DNA from 3 places in the Carnobacterium gallinarum DSM 4847 genome. Region 2 is predicted to be linked to each of the others. Evidence: predicted binding sites of a transcription regulator. Region 2 holds the regulator's gene; each other region holds the start of a gene.
The links. The regulator LexA, encoded in region 2, represses DNA repair genes until DNA is damaged. The targets are predictions, from matches to a motif close to CNAACANNTGTTNG.

Region 1 (5,964 bases), on a different contig from region 2:
ATAGGATGTATAAATATTTCGAGTAAAATAAATCCCTATGAGAACTAAAAAGCTCAGAGATACAATAATAAATAAAGAAAACAGTTTTCTATTAATTGTTTTTTTCATAGTATACACCTACTCTCTTAGCATCTTATTGAATCCCCTGTACATGGTAGTTCTGTCCAGTTCTAGGGTTATCGACAAGAAAATAGAAATACCCTGACGTATTTATTGTATACGGTGATCCGCTTAAAGGTAAATTATAACGTTGACTAACATTAGAAGGGTTTCCTGGATTAGCTATAGTATTTACACCAAATCCACCTAATCTAAAGGTTAGTCTAAAGTTATTTGTAGTACTAGAAGAAAAGGAAATTCCACTATATCTAGTTCCCGATCCCGAAAAATTTTCTGACTGATAAGATGCAGAGTTGTTAAGCCATTTAACTGTTGTTGGCGGGACAACTGCTCGTGTTACAAGGTTAGAGCTAATTTCGGGGCTAACTTCTATACCAAATTTATCATAAATAACCACATCTGAATTATTAGATTCATCTGCATGTGCTACTGTATTTCCTGAAAAAGAGGGAAGTACAATTACTGACAATGTTGACAACATAAAAATTAAACTTACAATATTTTTTTTCATAAAACGACCTCCAATATATTTTAATTTTATTATACATAATATGAATATATTAGTAAAGGTGAAAAGCAAATGTTTTTTAGATTTTTGAAAATGTAAGTGAAACTATCGTGTTCCAAAATTTAAAATCATCAATTAAAACACTAATAAAATTGATTATTGGTTAACAATATAACACTCATATTTCTATATAGATAAATTATCCATACAAATTCCCTAACGCATTTTAACCTTTAAATTAAAAATTTTCTCATAATAAAATCGATCTAAATCAAAATAAACTTCCTGCGAAATGTTAAAACACGTTAAATTAAGGAAGGGTTGACTAAAAAAGATTAGACACCTGTCATTTCAAACGATTTTTTTGTGTACCACTCATATTTAACAACAAGTGAGTACATTCTTTTTCATTTTAACCTTAAATTTATACACTCCTTTAAATTTCTGTTAAAATCCGTTCGCTAATACAAAATTAACATATTCGAGAATAATTAACAATTTATTATGATTTGATTTTACTATATACTTTATTTTTACTTCGATATACGCTATAATCCTGATGAAACACATCGACGAAAATACAATTCTATTTCAAAGTTTAGTTTTGATAAAAATTAATAGACTTTACAATCGGAAATACTTTTAAATCGACTCTATTCAATTTTATTCCCAATAATTGTTTGTCTAATTTGATTTTACTAAAACTTTGTAACAGATCCCTAAATACTAGCAAATATTGGAGGTATCATCATGATAGCAAACTACCCTTTTCTTAGTCTTACTTGTTTTTTTATTCTATTATGCTACATTTCACTTATTTTATATAAAATTAAAGTCAAAATGTTTTATAAAAAAAACTCTTATCGTAAAATCAAGTTGAAAGATCACCCGCTCTATTTAATTTATCCTTTTGAAAAAAAAATATATGTATTTATTTGGATTCTTTACATTCTTTGGATTATATTAGCCACGGGTGGATTATTCTTGATTTTTTCAAATTCAGGTAGCAATAATAATCTTGTTAAACTTGGAATAATTTTTCAAGTACTAGCCACCTTCACCTCTTTTATCTTAGTTGCTAATTATTTCCGATTTTTAAAAAAAACAAAGTCCGCTATAAATAAATGGTCTATTTCTAATCCTTCAGAAGAAAAAAAATTTGTAGTTTTTCCTTCAAACATTGTAATTTATAAAAAAGTAGGATATATTAGCTTTTTACTTACTGAAATTTTTTTCATAGTATCAATTATTACAGAATATTTAAATATAGTGTATTAAATAAGAAGCAATTAGATTGGAACTATTATAACCAATCTAATTGCTTTTAACTATTTAAAACACCTAACTTATAATTCTCCTGAAATTCAACTCCTTAAACAGTTGACTGGCACCACTGGTAAGGAATTCTGTAATTGTTTTGCTTATCAAGAAATTAGTTCTTTTCCCCACGTGATTACAGATATAAAAACAGACGCAATAGCTACTGAACCAATTCCTATTACTTCTACAGGGAGCAGATATATAATTCCCGCTATAACAGCTATTCCACCTACTGTCTCAAAAATTTCCGGCATACTATTATTTTCAACTGACTTCGTTACCAGTTCATAGTCTGCAACAGGAACCGGAGTAACATTACTTTGATTTACATAGATTTCAATAATCAATTCTAATCTTTCTGTTAATGTTTTCCCATTTCGTTTTATTTTATACTCACTTTTCACAATGATTTTCGTTCCTATTTTCCTATTTCGTGCAGCTAAACCAGTTTCAATTATCCCATTTTTTACTGTAGGTCCTAATCGATTAATTGCACTTTCAATACTATTACTTTTTACGTCTTTAAAAATAGTATTGTACTTATCAAGTGTTTCTTGTATTGGATTAAGGTATACTTTCATGTCTGCAATACCATTTGTTACCACAATTTTAGCCGTTCCTTCTTTTGAATCAGAAGACCAAGTGTTCCTTGCTGTTAAATAAAGATCAATTGCACCTAAATGTTGTTCATATATCTTATTGGGCACAATAATAACTTCTTTGAAAAAGTCCTGCAAATTCAATCCATTCAATATATTATGACTGATAGTATTCACTTTCTGACTAGAATCAATATCAAAATTTTTCACTCCCGCATCTCGTCCAGAAGAAGCAACTTGATCAATTGGAAACAACATGTCTCCTCTACCCACGGTCATTTCAATAAATTGGTCGAATGCCCACTCTTTAGGCATTTTAAACCCTAAATTCCCACTAAACCCTGTGGACATATCTGATACAAAACAATTGGTTACTGCTCCAGCATCAACGGCTCTTTGACAAACGTTTCGAGTACCGTAAATACCTGTTTTGTATAAAGAAATAGTTGAAAGTGCATCATGAACTGCTTTGATATAAGGTAATACTGTAGAGTCAATATTTCCGTCCAAAACGTCTACATCGACAGCAAAGTAAATAGTTGCACCTGTTGGAAATCCTAATTCCATTGCTGCATTACTAGCTAAAATAGCATCTGTTTTACCTTGTGAACTAGTAAAGTAATTTTCTTCCCAACCTCCATCTTGATAGATAGGGAAAATGCTAAAACCCTCGTTAACCAAATTTTCAATTTCTTCACTGGTTAAATACTTGTTTCGTTTATTTGCTCCAGTTCCAACGGATCCAGTTAAATATCTTCCCACTACACTAAAATCAATAGACTTTAAATACTTTATTTGTTCTAGTGATAATTGTGTTGAGGTATCACAAGCAATTGAATCTCTACTTGTATTTCCTGCACTGGACAATAATCCTTTAATAACAGTCATATCAGCAGTAGCTGAATACGAAGGCAATTTCATGAATTTTCTAAATGAAATAACTTCATCTCCCAGACTACTCGAAAAGACGCCATTAAAGTCTCCGGATTTATAAAACCCATTCACATATAATCCCCATTGAATAATTTTAACAACATTACCAGTAGCACCGATATTGACGACAGGTGTTCTACTAGTAGTACCAGGTCCATAGATTCCATTGGCTTCCGAAGGGCTCATTCCAATTTCTGCTTGTAAAGCATAAATTAAAGCTGTATTCGTTTCTCTTTGATAAATACCATCACAGGGTAAAATACCAAAGTACGGTTGATAAGATGCATTTAAGTTTTGTTGCATTGTTCTAATTTTTGAATCCCCTCCTGGGACTAATACAAAGGCACTCATATCAAATAATGCTTTTAATAAAGCTACCGTTAATTTTCCGTTACTAGCCACACCTGCATTTTTTTGCAATGTACTAATAGCTTCTTCGGTTTTTGTAGTATATTTCCCATCAAAGGCCTCCGGAGACATCCCTTTGCACCAAAAAGCACCTTGAATTAAATAAACAAGATTCCCAGTATAACCTATTTTTAATTTAGGCAATAAATCATCAGCTTTTTTTTGTGTTGTTGGACCAAAATTATCCGATAACTCAGTAATCCCACATTCATGTTGGAACCCTCTAATTAGACCGTAAATAGTCGGCCATCCTGTCTTTCCATTTTCAGGTACACTGCCAAATCCCTGAACATTCTTATACGTTTTATTTAACCATTTTTGTGTTGATAATACCATTTGATCTACCATGTTACATTCCTCCTATATCATTTTTTTATTAAGTCAAAGTATTTCTACAAGGATCGTCACCCTTGTTCTTCTAACATAGAACATACGTTCGTGTCTATTATATAAATAAAATGATGAAATTGCAACTTTTATTTCATTTATTATTAATCGTACGATTAGATAATATTTAATAGATGAGACAACTTTTACATGCAGCTTTTAAAAAACGAAAAAAGAGTAGTCAAGAACTTATAAGTTATTGACTACCCTTTTTTTATTGTGACTAGTAATTTTAGTATGACGCACTTTAATGGTGGCACGCAAACCTACATAAACTACTTAGGTTAAATCAATCAATAGATTACACCCTAATGGTTGATTTTAATTCCCTAAATAAATATTTCTAATGACCACCCATACTACACTCTAGAAAGTTCTAAAAATGGGATTAAAAATAAATGACAATAAAGTATACCCTATTGTCATTTGTTAAAATGTAAAATATCAGCTAGTGCCAATTAGATTTTGCTGCAAGTCTTATCGATACAAATTCCCTTTAGGCGCTTGGGACCTCGCTTACAAATATGTTTAACACGATACACAATAAAATCTATGATTATCAAAAAACAGCGATCTTTGGAAAACAATCATCTTTTTTTAAACATTGTATTTTAAAATTAAAATTTAAATTCCTTTTCCTCTATTGATATACTATTTCATAATATAGAAAGGAAGAAAATTTATGAATAAAGTCATTTTAATGTGTGGAGTTAGCGGCGCAGGAAAGACAACTTTTTCAAAAGAAAAAGAAAAGGATGGATACATAAGGCTATCTATAGATGAACTTATCTGGGAAGATTATGGCGTATATGGTGTCGATTACAAATCTGAAGAATATGAAAAAGTGTCGGCCTTATCATCCACGAAGATGAAAGAACTAACTATTAAGTATGTGCAGAAAGGAAAAAATGTTATCGTAGATTCCAGTTTTTGGTCAAAGAGCCATCGAGATAGTTATCGTAAATTACTAGAAGATTATGAAGTAGAAATTCAAGTAGTTTACCTCAAAGCCGATTACGCCATACTTAAAAAACGCTTGGAAATTCGAAATCAAACTCAAACTGCTAATTCAGCTTTTCCAATTACTGAGGATATCCTTAAACGATTTTATTCAGGGTTTGAAGAACCCATAAATGAAAATGAAATTGTTATCATTCAAAGTTAAGTCTTAAAATGATTACCCACTTACTGTGTACTTGAAAGATACACAATTTCAGAAAAACAACGGGTAAACCATGTATATTTGAGTCAATTTAGCTAATTTCATTCTATTTTATACTTTTTGCCAAAAACAGTAGTTAATTACAATTTGATTTTGCCACAAGTTTTGGTACAGTTTTAAGTAAAAAAACAGCCTTTTTAAGGCTAATTTTGAAAACGGCATAAACAAATGTTTTTGCCTATCCCGTAAATCATAAAATGAAATTCATTATTCATTTAAAAAATAAGATCAACTAGAAAATTCTAGCGTCTCTTTTTTAATATTATTCTCTATATTTAAAAACATAGTATTTGATCACTCCAGGTTCTATTAAAATCAATAACATGAAAAGTAGTCACCAACTTATAAGTTGTTGACTACCCTTTTAAAGTGACGTAAACCTTATCTGCTATTTCACTTTTATAATTCATAAAATAAGGTAAAAAAAAAGAGCAGAGAAGATAAAAAACACTCTTCTCTCTCAGGAA
Region 2 (5,964 bases):
ATCAACGAATGAATTGATTACTTATTTTGCTGTTTCAAGAGATACGATTCGTAGAGATTTACTAGTTTTATCAAAAGAGGGGACGGTTAAAAGAACTCATGGGGGGATTATGAAAATAGCTTCTCAGACATCAATTCCCAGCTACAGTGATCGTTTGTATCAACTAACACCAGAAAAAGAAAAAATAGCGCAATTAGCTAATCAGTTTATTACGTCAAACCAGTTCTATTTTTTTGATGTTTCAACTTCGGTATTGAAACTTTCACAGCTAGTAAAAAAAACGATAACAGTTTATACACATTCACTAGATAATAGCATTGCGCTTTCTGGAAAAGAAGTTGTTTCATTGCACTTATTAGGCGGAGCATTTAATCAGGATGATCGCTTTTTTTATTCATTGAACGAGGCGGAATTGGTTCAAGATGTTCAATTTGAGTGTGCATTTATTGGGGCAGGAGCGATTAATTCAGCTGGCGTTTATTTTAAACATCAGGAAGATGCCTACATTAAAAAATTGATAAAAAAACAAAGCAAGCAGGTAATTCTCCTTGCAGAAAATACAACATTTACTAAAAATGCACCATATAAAGGGTTAAACCTCCAAGATATTGATATTTGGATTACAAATGAAGAACCAACGAAGAGACAACGAGATTTATTTGATGAAAGAACTAAAATCCTTTATTGATAGGTAGTTACGTTTGATTGAAAATAATAGGAGATAGCGTGTTGTAAACGGAAATAAATTAATTTTGAAAACTATGCTAATAAAATTTATAAAAAAACACCAACATATAAATTGCAGTTTTATATGTTGGTGTTTTTTAATTAAAATATAACTCATTTATATAATTTTGATAAGCTTCAAAGATGGCATAAAAGAAAAAGGCGATATAACTTGTTAGATCACGAGAGAATTCTAATAAATCTTCATGAGTTCGCTTTAAGTCACCGGCATCAATTGCATCTTTTAAAAAGATTAAAATGGCTGTATGAAATTCAAAAAAGTAGGCATGTAGCTCTTTTAAGGGGGTTCCCATTGCTGCACGATCCTCAGCAAGGTAACGACAAACATTATCATTAGGTTGATCATTTCGGAAATTATCTATCGCTAAACCAAGATAATAAATTCCTTGTTTTCGTTGTTCATTCGCAAAATTTGTTTCTTTTTCTCTAAGTAGATATTCATTTGTTTTTGTATAGTAGTCAGAGTAATATAAATCAAACAGTTGCTCTTTATGTTCGTCTATGTAATTAACTTCATTAATATAGTCCATCATTAAACTCCTTTTTACAAGTATATTGATATTTTTTTAATATAAGAATGGGAAATTCTAACAAAAACAATCATATAACAAATTTGGTATAAAAAATAGAAGAAAATGATATTTTTTAAAAGAAGTTGTGTAATTGTGAACAAAAAAACAGAAATCTAAGTAGATTTCTGTTTTTTTTATAAGAGCAAGCAAAGTTAATTAAGCAGTTTTTGCTTTAGGTTCACGACCTAAGATAAACTCTAAAATAGTTAATACTACTAGAATACCAACAATAATCATAAAGCTTCCAGATGTTTTAACTCCAAAATCCCATGTATTGTAAATCCAAATAACTACTAAACTGTAAAGAATAGAAAGAATATTTAATGCGCCGAAAGCCCATAAATTTCCATTTTCCTTATTTTTCAAATACATTCCGCAAAGACCAATACTTAAAACGATCCAAGCAACTTGAACTAATAAACTAAACCAATAAAATAAAAATGCAACCATCTTTTTTCCTCCTTTTTTATCCACCTATTAGATTTTAGCACAAATTAAAGTAGAAACAACTAATAGGACTTAAAATAATAAAAATAGTATTCAAATCAAGAACAAACTTGACATGAATACTATGAAATTGCTAAGTTTAAGAAATATGACTACGATAAAGTCCAACTACTTTTCCAAGAATACTTACTTCTTCTAGTATAATTGGTTCTAATGTATCATTTTCTGGTTGTAGACGATAATGGGTTTGCTCTTTGAAGAATCGTTTACATGTTGCTTCATCTTCATTTGTCATAGCGATAACGATATCACCATTGTCAGCATTTGCTTGTTTGCGTACAATGACATCGTCACCATCAAGAATCCCAGCATTAATCATACTTTCACCACGAATTTTTAACATAAACAATGAATCTGCATCGTAATTAAGATGCGGTGGAATTGGAAAGTAGTCACTAGCATCTTCTACAGCTAGAATTGGTTCACCAGCTGTTACAGTTCCTAATAAAGGTATTTTATCAGAAGGCACACCTAACTTTGAAAGACCAGCAGCTGTTAATTCAATTGCTCTGGGCTTACTTGGATCACGTTGGATATAACCGTTCTTTTCAAGGCGAGAAAGATGCCCATGAACAGTTGATGTTGAAGAGAGGGAAACTGCAGTACCAATCTCACGAACAGTTGGTGGATAACCTTTTAATTGCACCTGTTCATGTATGTACTGAAGTACCTCAATCTGTCTTGATTCTGGTGTTTTACGCATAATTTAGTGCACCTCATTTCTCTTATGATTTCTTGAATATAGAATACCATAGTTTTGAATAAAAATCAAACAGATGTTCGTATTACTTTTTTAGAATAAAAAAATAATCAAAGGAATATATTTTTTTGATTATTTTTGGTATAGTAATGTAAGTAGAATGAAAGAGATGGAGTGAATGGATTATGTTAGGAAAAAATAAAATTGCACGTATTAATGAATTGGCAAATAAGGCTAAGGCCGACGGATTAACCTTAACAGAACAAACTGAGCAAAAAAAATTAAGAGAAGAGTATTTAGCTGCGTTTCGTGGTGGAATGCGTAACCATATTGAGGGAATGAAAGTCGTAGATGATGATGGAAAAGATGTCACACCAGATAAGCTAAAAGACATTCAAAAAGAAAAGGGACTACATGGTCGCTAAAAAAATGAGTTTACTAAGAAAATCTCTTAGTGAACTTTTTTAATATCTATAATTAAATCTAAATTTGGTAAGTTAAAAAGTAATTTAGATATGAATAATAGTGAAAAATACTTAAATTTAAAAAAACGAAAGTTTTTATTGTTAAATTTTATGTTAAAATTAAGTGGATTTTAAGAACTCAAAAGCTAGTTGTATAAAGGTTTTATTTACCTAAAAAGATAAAGGAAGAGTGCTACAAAAAGAAAAATCTATGAGAAACTTGCTAGAAAGCGTTGCACAAATGCAAATAAAACAGTAGAATAAAGGTATAAAAACCGAGAGGATGATTTAATTGTTCGATACAACTGACCAACTTGCAGTAAACACGATTAGAACACTGAGTATTGAGGGGATTCAAAAAGCAAATTCAGGACATCCTGGTTTACCGATGGGTTCTGCTCCAATGGCGTATACTCTTTGGACAAAACACTTAAAAGTTAATCCTAAAAATTCAACTTGGGTAGACCGTGATCGTTTTGTGCTTTCAGCAGGACATGGCTCAATGCTATTATATAGCATGCTTCATTTAGCAGGCTATCAAGTAACAATCAATGATTTACAAAATTTCCGTCAATGGGGAAGTAAAACTCCGGGACATCCAGAAGTTCATCATACAGATGGAGTTGAAGCAACAACTGGCCCGCTTGGTCAAGGAATTGCGAATGCTGTGGGGATGGCAATGGCTGAAGCGCATATTGCAGCTACGTATAACAAAGAAGGACACAAAATTGTCGATCACTTTACCTATGCATTATGTGGGGATGGCGATTTAATGGAAGGCGTGTCTGCAGAAGCAGCAAGTATGGCAGGACATCTAGAATTAGGAAAATTAGTCGTTTTATACGATTCAAATGATATTTCATTAGATGGACCAACTTCAAAAGCCTTTACTGAGAATGTAGGCAAACGTTTTGAAGCATATAACTGGCAACATATATTAGTTAAAGACGGTAATGATTTAGCTGAGATTGAGAAAGCTCTTGAAGCAGCAAAAGCTGAAACGAAAAAACCAACTTTAATTGAAGTGAAAACTGTCATCGGATTTGGGGCACCAAATCAAGGGACATCTAAAGTTCATGGAGCTCCACTTGGAATTGAAGGAATTGCAGCTGCTAAAAAAGTGTATGGTTGGGATTATCCTGATTTTACAGTTCCAGCTGAAGTAACTGCACGTTTTAAAGAAACAATGATTGATAAGGGTGCAGAAGCTGAATCAACTTGGAATGAAACTTTTGCAGCTTATAAAGGTGCTTATCCAGAATTAGCAGCTCAATTTGAACAAGTAATGTCTGGCAAATTACCAAGTGATTGGGATAGCGAACTGCCAGTTTATGAACTTGGTGCAAGTGCTGCATCTCGTGTAACAAGCAGTGAAACAATTCAAGCACTATCTAAAAAAATTCCAGGTTTCTGGGGTGGATCAGCTGATTTATCAGCATCAAATAATACAATGGTTACAGGGGAAAAAGATTTTGAACCTGGTCAATATGAAGGACGTAATATTTGGTACGGTGTGCGTGAATTTGCAATGGCAGCAGCTATGAATGGAATTGCTTTACATGGTGGCTCTCGGATTTATGGCGGAACATTCTTTGTCTTTACTGACTATTTCCGTGCAGCGATTCGTTTAGCAGCAATTACCAGCACACCAGTAACGTATGTTTTAACACATGATTCAATTGCAGTTGGGGAAGATGGCCCAACACATGAACCAATTGAACAATTATCAAGTTTACGTGGTATGCCAAATCTTTCAGTAATTCGTCCAGCAGATGGAAATGAAGTTGTAGCAGCTTGGGAACAAGCAATCACTTCAACAGACCATCCAACAGTACTTGTCTTGACTCGTCAAAACTTACCTGTTATCGAAGGCACTAAAGAAAATGCACGTAAAAATGTAGCTAAAGGTGGTTATGTAATCTCACCACAAGATGGCGCAACTCCAGCAGGAATCTTGATTGCAACAGGATCAGAAGTAGCATTGGCTATCGAGGCTCAAAAAGTCTTGAAAGCGGATGGACAAGATGTAGCTGTTGTTTCAATGCCAAGTTTTGATTTATTCTTGAAACAAGACAAGGCGTATCAAGAAAGTGTTTTACCAACAGCTGTTCGTAAACGTGTTTCAATTGAAATGGGCGCAACTTTTGGTTGGGAACGTTTTGTTGGACTTGATGGAGCGATGATTGGAATCGATAAATTTGGTGCAAGCGCGCCAGGGAATATTGTCATTGAGCAATATGGTTTCACGGTTGAAAATGTTGTTTCAACTTTTAAAGGTCTTTAAAAAATAACTTAAAGCAAGGCTGAAGATTCATTTCGGTCTTGTTTTTTTACTTAGATCAGACTAAATAATCGCACTATAGCAGACTTGAAATGGACAAGAATGAAACATAATACTACTTTTAACAGGGGATTTTTGCAAATAATGTTATTTTTTTCAAGATTCTCGAGTTTATCTATTTATTTTTAGGTCGTAATCTAGTACAATTGATAATTGAGAAGTCTAGGAAGGAGTGAATTGAAATGAATATTTGGTTAAGTATTGGATTAATTATTCTTGCTTTAGTTGGTGGCGCTGTCGGCGGTTATTTCTTAGCAAGAAAAACAATGATGGATTATTTTAAAAAGAATCCTCCCGTTAATGAGGATATGCTACGTATGTTAATGATGCAAATGGGTCAAAAACCATCTGAGAAGAAAATCAAACAGATGATGGCTTCTATGCAAGTGCAAACAGAAAAGGCAAACAAGAAAAAATAATACTTGGAATTAGATTACTTATTTCAGAGTTCCTTTTTTTGTATAAACGGGCAGATTTTTTTCTGCTCGTCTTTTTGTGCTTAGAATTGGGAATAAACTTAGACGGAAAACCGGACTTTTCTGATTTGTTTTTTCATTATCTAAAATAGTTTTAATCATTTAAATAAAGAATAGGTAGGTGAAGACACAAGATGAGTATTTTTAAGAAGTTAGG
Region 3 (5,964 bases), 920 kb from region 2:
AACGGATATTATGATGCCAGAAATTGATGGATATGAATTTATGATTGATATATTGGAAAAGAATGAACAAATTCCATTTATTTTTATCACAGCTAAGAATGCCAATCAGGATAGGTTGTACTCATTAACGTTAGGTGCGGATGACTATATTACAAAGCCCTTTAATCCATTGGAGCTTGTTTTGAGAGTCAAAAATATTCTACGAAGAGTGTATGGTGAAGTAGATAATACGATTAAGATAAATAATCTTGAAATGGATTTAGACCGTCGAATTGCAAAAATTGGTAATGACTCCTTAGATTTAACGACGAAAGAATTCATGTTGTTGTGGGTTTTAGCAAAAGATCCAGAGAGAGTTTTTTCAAAGTCAGAAATCTTGAATCTTGTTTGGAACAGTCACTATGAGAATGATCGAAATACAGTAAACGTTCATATTCATCGTTTGCGTGAGAAATTAAATCAAGTTGCTGATGCTGAAAATGCACCGATGATTAAGACGGTGTGGGGAACAGGGTATAAAATTGAGGGAATAAAATGACGTTAAGAAAAACACTTTACTTTACTTATATTGGGATATTGTTGCTAGTACTAATGATTACGATGTACTTTGTAGAAGCGATGATAGTCGATCAAAAGACAGCTAATATCGTTATATTAGCAGTATTAACAATCACACTGATTTTATCTTGTGTGAATTATCTTGTGATGAGTCCTATGTTGAAAGTCCTTTTAGTATTGCAACGTACGAGTCAAAAGAACGCAGCGGGTGAATTTATAACCATTCCTAATAAAACGTTGATTAAGGAAATTGCTATGTTATTAAAGGATTATAATCAAATGGTGAACCAGCTGGAAAAACAAGTTACTCAAATAAAACAAGTAGAGAAAGAAAAAAGTGAAATGATTTGCAACCTTTCTCATGATATTAAAACGCCCGTATCTTCCCTTATTGCACTAGGACAAGCCTTATCTGATGATATATTGGAAGAGTCTGAAAAAATATATTATCTTCAAGCAGTTTTAGATAATTGTTACCGAATTTCTGATTTATCAGATGAGCTATTTCAAGTTGTAGAAAGCGATAAAATTGCATTAGAAAGTAGAAAAGATGAGATTTGGTTAGATACGATTTTAATTAAAGTTTTAAATGCCTTCAAAGGAAAGATTGATTATTCTAAAAGAGAAATCAGTGTTGATGGAATGGATATGACAAAACCTATTTATTCAGATGAATCCTCTATTTACCGAATATTATATAACGTGATTGACAATAGTTTAAAATACTCTCAGTCAGGCACATCTATCAAAATTAAAATAATTGAACAACTGAACTATGTAGAAATTCGTATAAAAGATTATGGGCAAGGAATCTCCTTAAGGGAACAGGAAAATATTTTTAAGCGAACCTACCGTGTGGAGAAATCTAGAAACCTAGAAACTGGCGGACATGGATTAGGATTGTCGATTAATAAACAGTTACTTCAAAATATCGGTGGTTCTATTTCTGTATTTTCAGAGATTGAAATGGGCAGTACGTTTTATATTAAAATTCCTTATAGTTACTGATGTATCGGCATAATCAAAATGAATGAGTTCGTTGAAAATATCAAGAGGAAGAACATAAGTGAGGACGAGGTGAAGGATAAGATGGAATATGATGTTGCGATAATTGGAAGTGGACAGGCGGCTTGGAATGCGGGAATAACCTTATCAAAAAGTGGTAAAAAAGTTTGTATGATTGAAAATGATTTATGGGGCGGAACTTGTCCGAATAGAGGATGTGATCCTAAGAAAATTTTTAGCAATGCAGCTTTTCAACACTATAAAACGAAAAAAATGGAAGGAGTAGGCGTCGGAAAAGTTGAAGAGATGTCTTGGCAGAAATTAATGGCGTTTAAAAATAAACTGATATCTCCCTTGTCTCATGAATTAAAATCAAGTTTTGAACGTACAGGAATTGATACGAAAAATGGATTTGGTCATTTTAAAGAAGGAAGATTGTATGTAGATGAAACCGAGGTGCAGGCAGAAAAAATAATTTTAGCTTTAGGCCAAAAGCCTGTAATTCCCGAGATACATGGAAATGAATGGATTCACGATAGTTATCATTTTTTCGAGATAGAGGAGCTTCCTAAAAAAATGCTAATCATTGGTGGTGGATATATAGCCTTTGAGCTGGCCTCCATCGCGAATCAAGCTGGAAGTGATGTAACTATTATTCATCGGAACAATCGACCATTAAGACAATTTCCACAAAAAATAGTGTCAAAATTAGTGGATGAAATGCAAAAGCAAGGAATTAAATTTGTATTTGATGCTAGTGTTGAAGAGGTTGAAATAAATGGGGAGACTCTAATTGCTCATACGACTAAAGGCATCATTAAATCAGATTATATCCTTTCTGCGATTGGGAGATCGGGTGATTTTGAAAAGATGCACTTAGATTTAGTCGGTGTGAAAACCGATTCTAATGGGGTCATCGTAAACGAATATTTGCAAACAGAAAATGAAAACATTTATGCTATCGGAGATTGTGTCAGTAAAAGTGTACCTAAACTAACGACTACGGCTATTTTGGAAGGGCATTATGTGGGGCAATTATTTTTAGGGAAAACAGAGCAACCGATTAACTATCCCGTACTATCAACAGCAGTTTTTTCTTTCCCGAGAATGGCAAAGGTGACTACAAATTCAATCGTTCATTCTAAAAAATATGTTGATTTAGCTGAAAGCTCATTCACATTCAACTTACATTATGAAAAAGAAGTTCCTTCATTATTGGAATTTGATAACAATAATCAACTGGTGAATGCAACGATTCTAAGTAATGAGGCAGATGTTCTTGTTAATGATTTAACTATTTTATTAACAAATCAAATAACAGGGGACAAGCTAAGCGAGAGTATCTTAATTTTTCCAACGGTTCAAGATAGCTTAAAAGAAATTTTAGCTTGAAATAGTTGTAAAATGGGTTTCTATTTCTTGAGTAGGAGCCTTTTTTATTTATAAAAAAGAACGTTTGTGCGTATACTTCTTTACAAATTGCCAGAAAAGCTATACAATAAAGCCAATTTGAGAGGTATAGGAGGAAACAGCTTTGAAGACAAACTATTTAGATCATAAATTAGCCCTTTTGTCAGAATTACCAGGCTGTTATCTGATGAAAAATACTCAAAATGAGATTATTTATGTAGGGAAAGCTAAGAATTTGAAAAAGCGTGTTCGTTCTTATTTTCGTGGCACACAAGAAGGAAAGACTTTTTTATTAGTTGAAGAAATTGTTGATTTTGAGACAATCGTGACCTCAACCGATAAAGAAGCCTTGCTGTTGGAGATTACGTTGATTCAAAAACATCAGCCTAAATACAATATTAAACTAAAAGCAGGGTCTAGCTATCCTTATATTAAGATTACAGGTGATCGAGATCCTCGGATTATAATTACTTCTGATGTGGAAAAAGATGGTGGTTCGTATTTTGGACCTTATCCAAATGTTTATGCAGCCACTGAAACGATGCATTTTATTGAAAAGGTTTATCCGTTGAAGCGATGTGTTGGAAAACAAAGACGAGCTTGTTTGTACTATCATATGGGGCAATGCTTAGGACCTTGCGATCATGAAGTTCCAGTAGAAATTTATGAAGCCCAAATTAAACGAATCAAAGCTTTTTTAAATGGTGATACGTCTAAGGTAAAAGCCGAATTAAGAGTAAAAATGTTAGCGGCAGCTACGGAAGAAGCTTATGAGCGAGCAGCTGAATACCGGGATCAGATTCGTTATATTGAAGCAACAGTTGAAAAACAAAAAATGATTTCAACAGATCATACACCACGTGATATTTTTAGTTTTTATTTAGATAAAGGATGGATTTCCATTCAAGTTTTCTTAATTCGTCAAGCAACTTTGATTAAGCGTGAAGCCGCATTATTTCCAAGTACAGAACGTGGTGAAGAGGAGTTAGCAACCTTTATTTTACAATTCTATCAGGAAAAAAATCATTTAACTCCACGCGATATTTTGGTACCAGAAAAAGTTGAAACAGCGTTATTAAGTGAAATATTAGGCGTTCCCGTTCGAGTTCCTGTTCGTGGTCCTAAAAAGAATTTATTAGATTTGGCAACACAAAATAGTAAAATCGCACTTAATGAACATTTTAGTTTATTGGAATTAGATGAAGAAAAGACTATTGGGGCGGTGGAGGAATTATCGCAAGCATTAGGTTTGCCTTTAGTGAAACGAATTGAGTCTTTTGACCATTCTAATATTCAAGGAACATCACCGGTTTCAGCGATGGTGGTTTATGAAAATGGGCGCCCAGCTAAAAAGGATTACCGTAAGTTTAAAGTAAAAACAGTTGAAGGCAGTAATGAAGCTGCGACGACTGAAGAAGTTATTCGTCGGAGGTATTCACGTTTATTGAAGGAAAAACAGCCAATGCCAGATCTAATCTTGATGGATGGTGGAGCAACTCAAGTTCGAGCTGCTTTAAATGTATTGGAAAATGAACTAGGATTAACGATTCCAGTTGCAGGTATGGTGAAGAATGAAAAGCATCGTACGTCTAGCTTAATTTTAGGTGAGGCATTGACACCAATCTCATTAAAATCCACTAGCCAAGCTTTTTATTTACTTCAACGAATCCAAGACGAGGTCCATCGATTTGCAATTACTTTTCATCGACAAGTCCGAAGTAAAAACAGTCTGTCTTCTTTATTGGATCAAATCCCAGGAGTAGGTCCAAAAACACGAGTAAAATTATTAAAGCATTTTGGTTCACTGAAAAAGTTAAAAGAAGCTGAATTAAGTGATATTCAAGCTTTGGGGATTTCTAAAAATGTGGCTTTGTTGATTAAGATTCGGTTGTAGAGTAAGCCTTGTTCAGTAATCTTGCTTAAAAAATACTATTCTTAAAATAAGTTCAAAGACAATTAAAAATGTTCGTCTATGTTTGCATTTATTACTTCATTCAATGAATAAATACAATCGGAACCATTTCTAATTCCGTTGGATATAAAGATTCTTTGACTTTTTCCAAAGCTTTTAAAAAATTCTATCAAATTTCACCTACAGAGTTTAGGATGATTAATGGGACGGAGAAATATCAGTGGCTTATCGGATGACAAGTACGTTATAATTTGAGTAGAAGAAGACACATGTAAGTAAAAATAGAGGATAAAATCATCCATTGATGATTTTATCTTCTATTTTTAATGAGTTAAATTAAAACTTTATCTAAGAAATTTTTTGTCCGTTCATTTTTAGGATTTGAGAAGACTTCCTCAGGTTTGCCTTCTTCAACAATATAGCCACCATCCATAAAGATTACACGGTCAGCAACTTCTTTAGCAAAGCCCATTTCATGAGTCACAACAATCATGGTCATGCCTTCTCGAGCTAATTTTTGCATAACTTCTAGAACATCTCCAACCATTTCTGGATCTAGCGCACTAGTTGGTTCATCGAAAAGCATAATATCTGGAGACATTGCTAAAGCTCTAGCAATAGCCACACGTTGCTTCTGTCCACCTGATAATGAACTAGGATAAGCATCAGCTTTCTCTTGTAATCCAACTGTTTCTAATAGTTCCAAAGCTTTTTTATTGGCTTCTTCTTTAGTTGCTTTTTTTAATTGGATTGGAGCTAACGTAATGTTTTCCATAATGGTTAAATGTGGAAATAAGTTAAAATGCTGAAATACCATTCCGATATTTTCACGAACTTTATTGATATCTAGAGTTTTATCTGTTAAATCGTAATTATCAACAATTACCGTTCCACCGTTGATTTCTTCTAGACGATTCATGCAACGTAAAAACGTACTTTTCCCGGAACCAGAAGGACCAATCATACAAACAACTTCACCTTCTTGAATTTCTAAATCTAACCCTTTTAAAACTTCATTTGAACCATAGCTTTTCTTTAGGTTTTTGACTTTTAATTTACCCATTAGTAGCTCTCCTTTC

Region 1: BR43_RS00620 (glycoside hydrolase domain-containing protein) is a predicted target of LexA. The motif match lies at 4,314-4,327, and genes of this name have one in related genera.
Region 3: uvrC (excinuclease ABC subunit UvrC) is a predicted target of LexA. The motif match lies at 3,013-3,026, and genes of this name have one in related genera.

What each region holds. Positions count from the first base shown of each region.
Region 1 covers NZ_JQLU01000002.1:59,799-65,762, forward strand. Annotated here, with positions in the region: gene BR43_RS00605 (hypothetical protein) at 1-108, opposite strand, end outside; gene BR43_RS00610 (hypothetical protein) at 134-631, opposite strand; gene BR43_RS00615 (hypothetical protein) at 1,379-1,906, shown strand; gene BR43_RS00620 (glycoside hydrolase domain-containing protein) at 2,053-4,236, opposite strand; gene BR43_RS00625 (P-loop nucleotide/nucleoside kinase family protein) at 4,958-5,440, shown strand.
Region 2 covers NZ_JQLU01000005.1:2,908,525-2,914,488, forward strand. Annotated here, with positions in the region: gene BR43_RS18205 (DeoR/GlpR family DNA-binding transcription regulator) at 1-688, shown strand, start outside; gene BR43_RS18210 (hypothetical protein) at 825-1,277, opposite strand; gene BR43_RS18215 (hypothetical protein) at 1,476-1,769, opposite strand; gene lexA (transcriptional repressor LexA) at 1,906-2,529, opposite strand; gene BR43_RS18225 (DUF896 family protein) at 2,712-2,951, shown strand; gene tkt (transketolase) at 3,283-5,274, shown strand; gene BR43_RS18235 (YneF family protein) at 5,514-5,750, shown strand; gene BR43_RS20245 (hypothetical protein) at 5,769-5,909, opposite strand; gene BR43_RS18240 (ABC transporter ATP-binding protein) at 5,942-5,964, shown strand, end outside.
Region 3 covers NZ_JQLU01000005.1:1,991,313-1,997,276, forward strand. Annotated here, with positions in the region: gene BR43_RS14010 (response regulator transcription factor) at 1-538, shown strand, start outside; gene BR43_RS14015 (sensor histidine kinase) at 535-1,566, shown strand; gene BR43_RS14020 (dihydrolipoyl dehydrogenase family protein) at 1,636-2,955, shown strand; gene uvrC (excinuclease ABC subunit UvrC) at 3,098-4,867, shown strand; gene BR43_RS19650 (AraC family transcriptional regulator) at 4,993-5,121, shown strand; gene BR43_RS14030 (amino acid ABC transporter ATP-binding protein) at 5,217-5,948, opposite strand; gene BR43_RS14035 (amino acid ABC transporter substrate-binding protein/permease) at 5,941-5,964, opposite strand, start outside.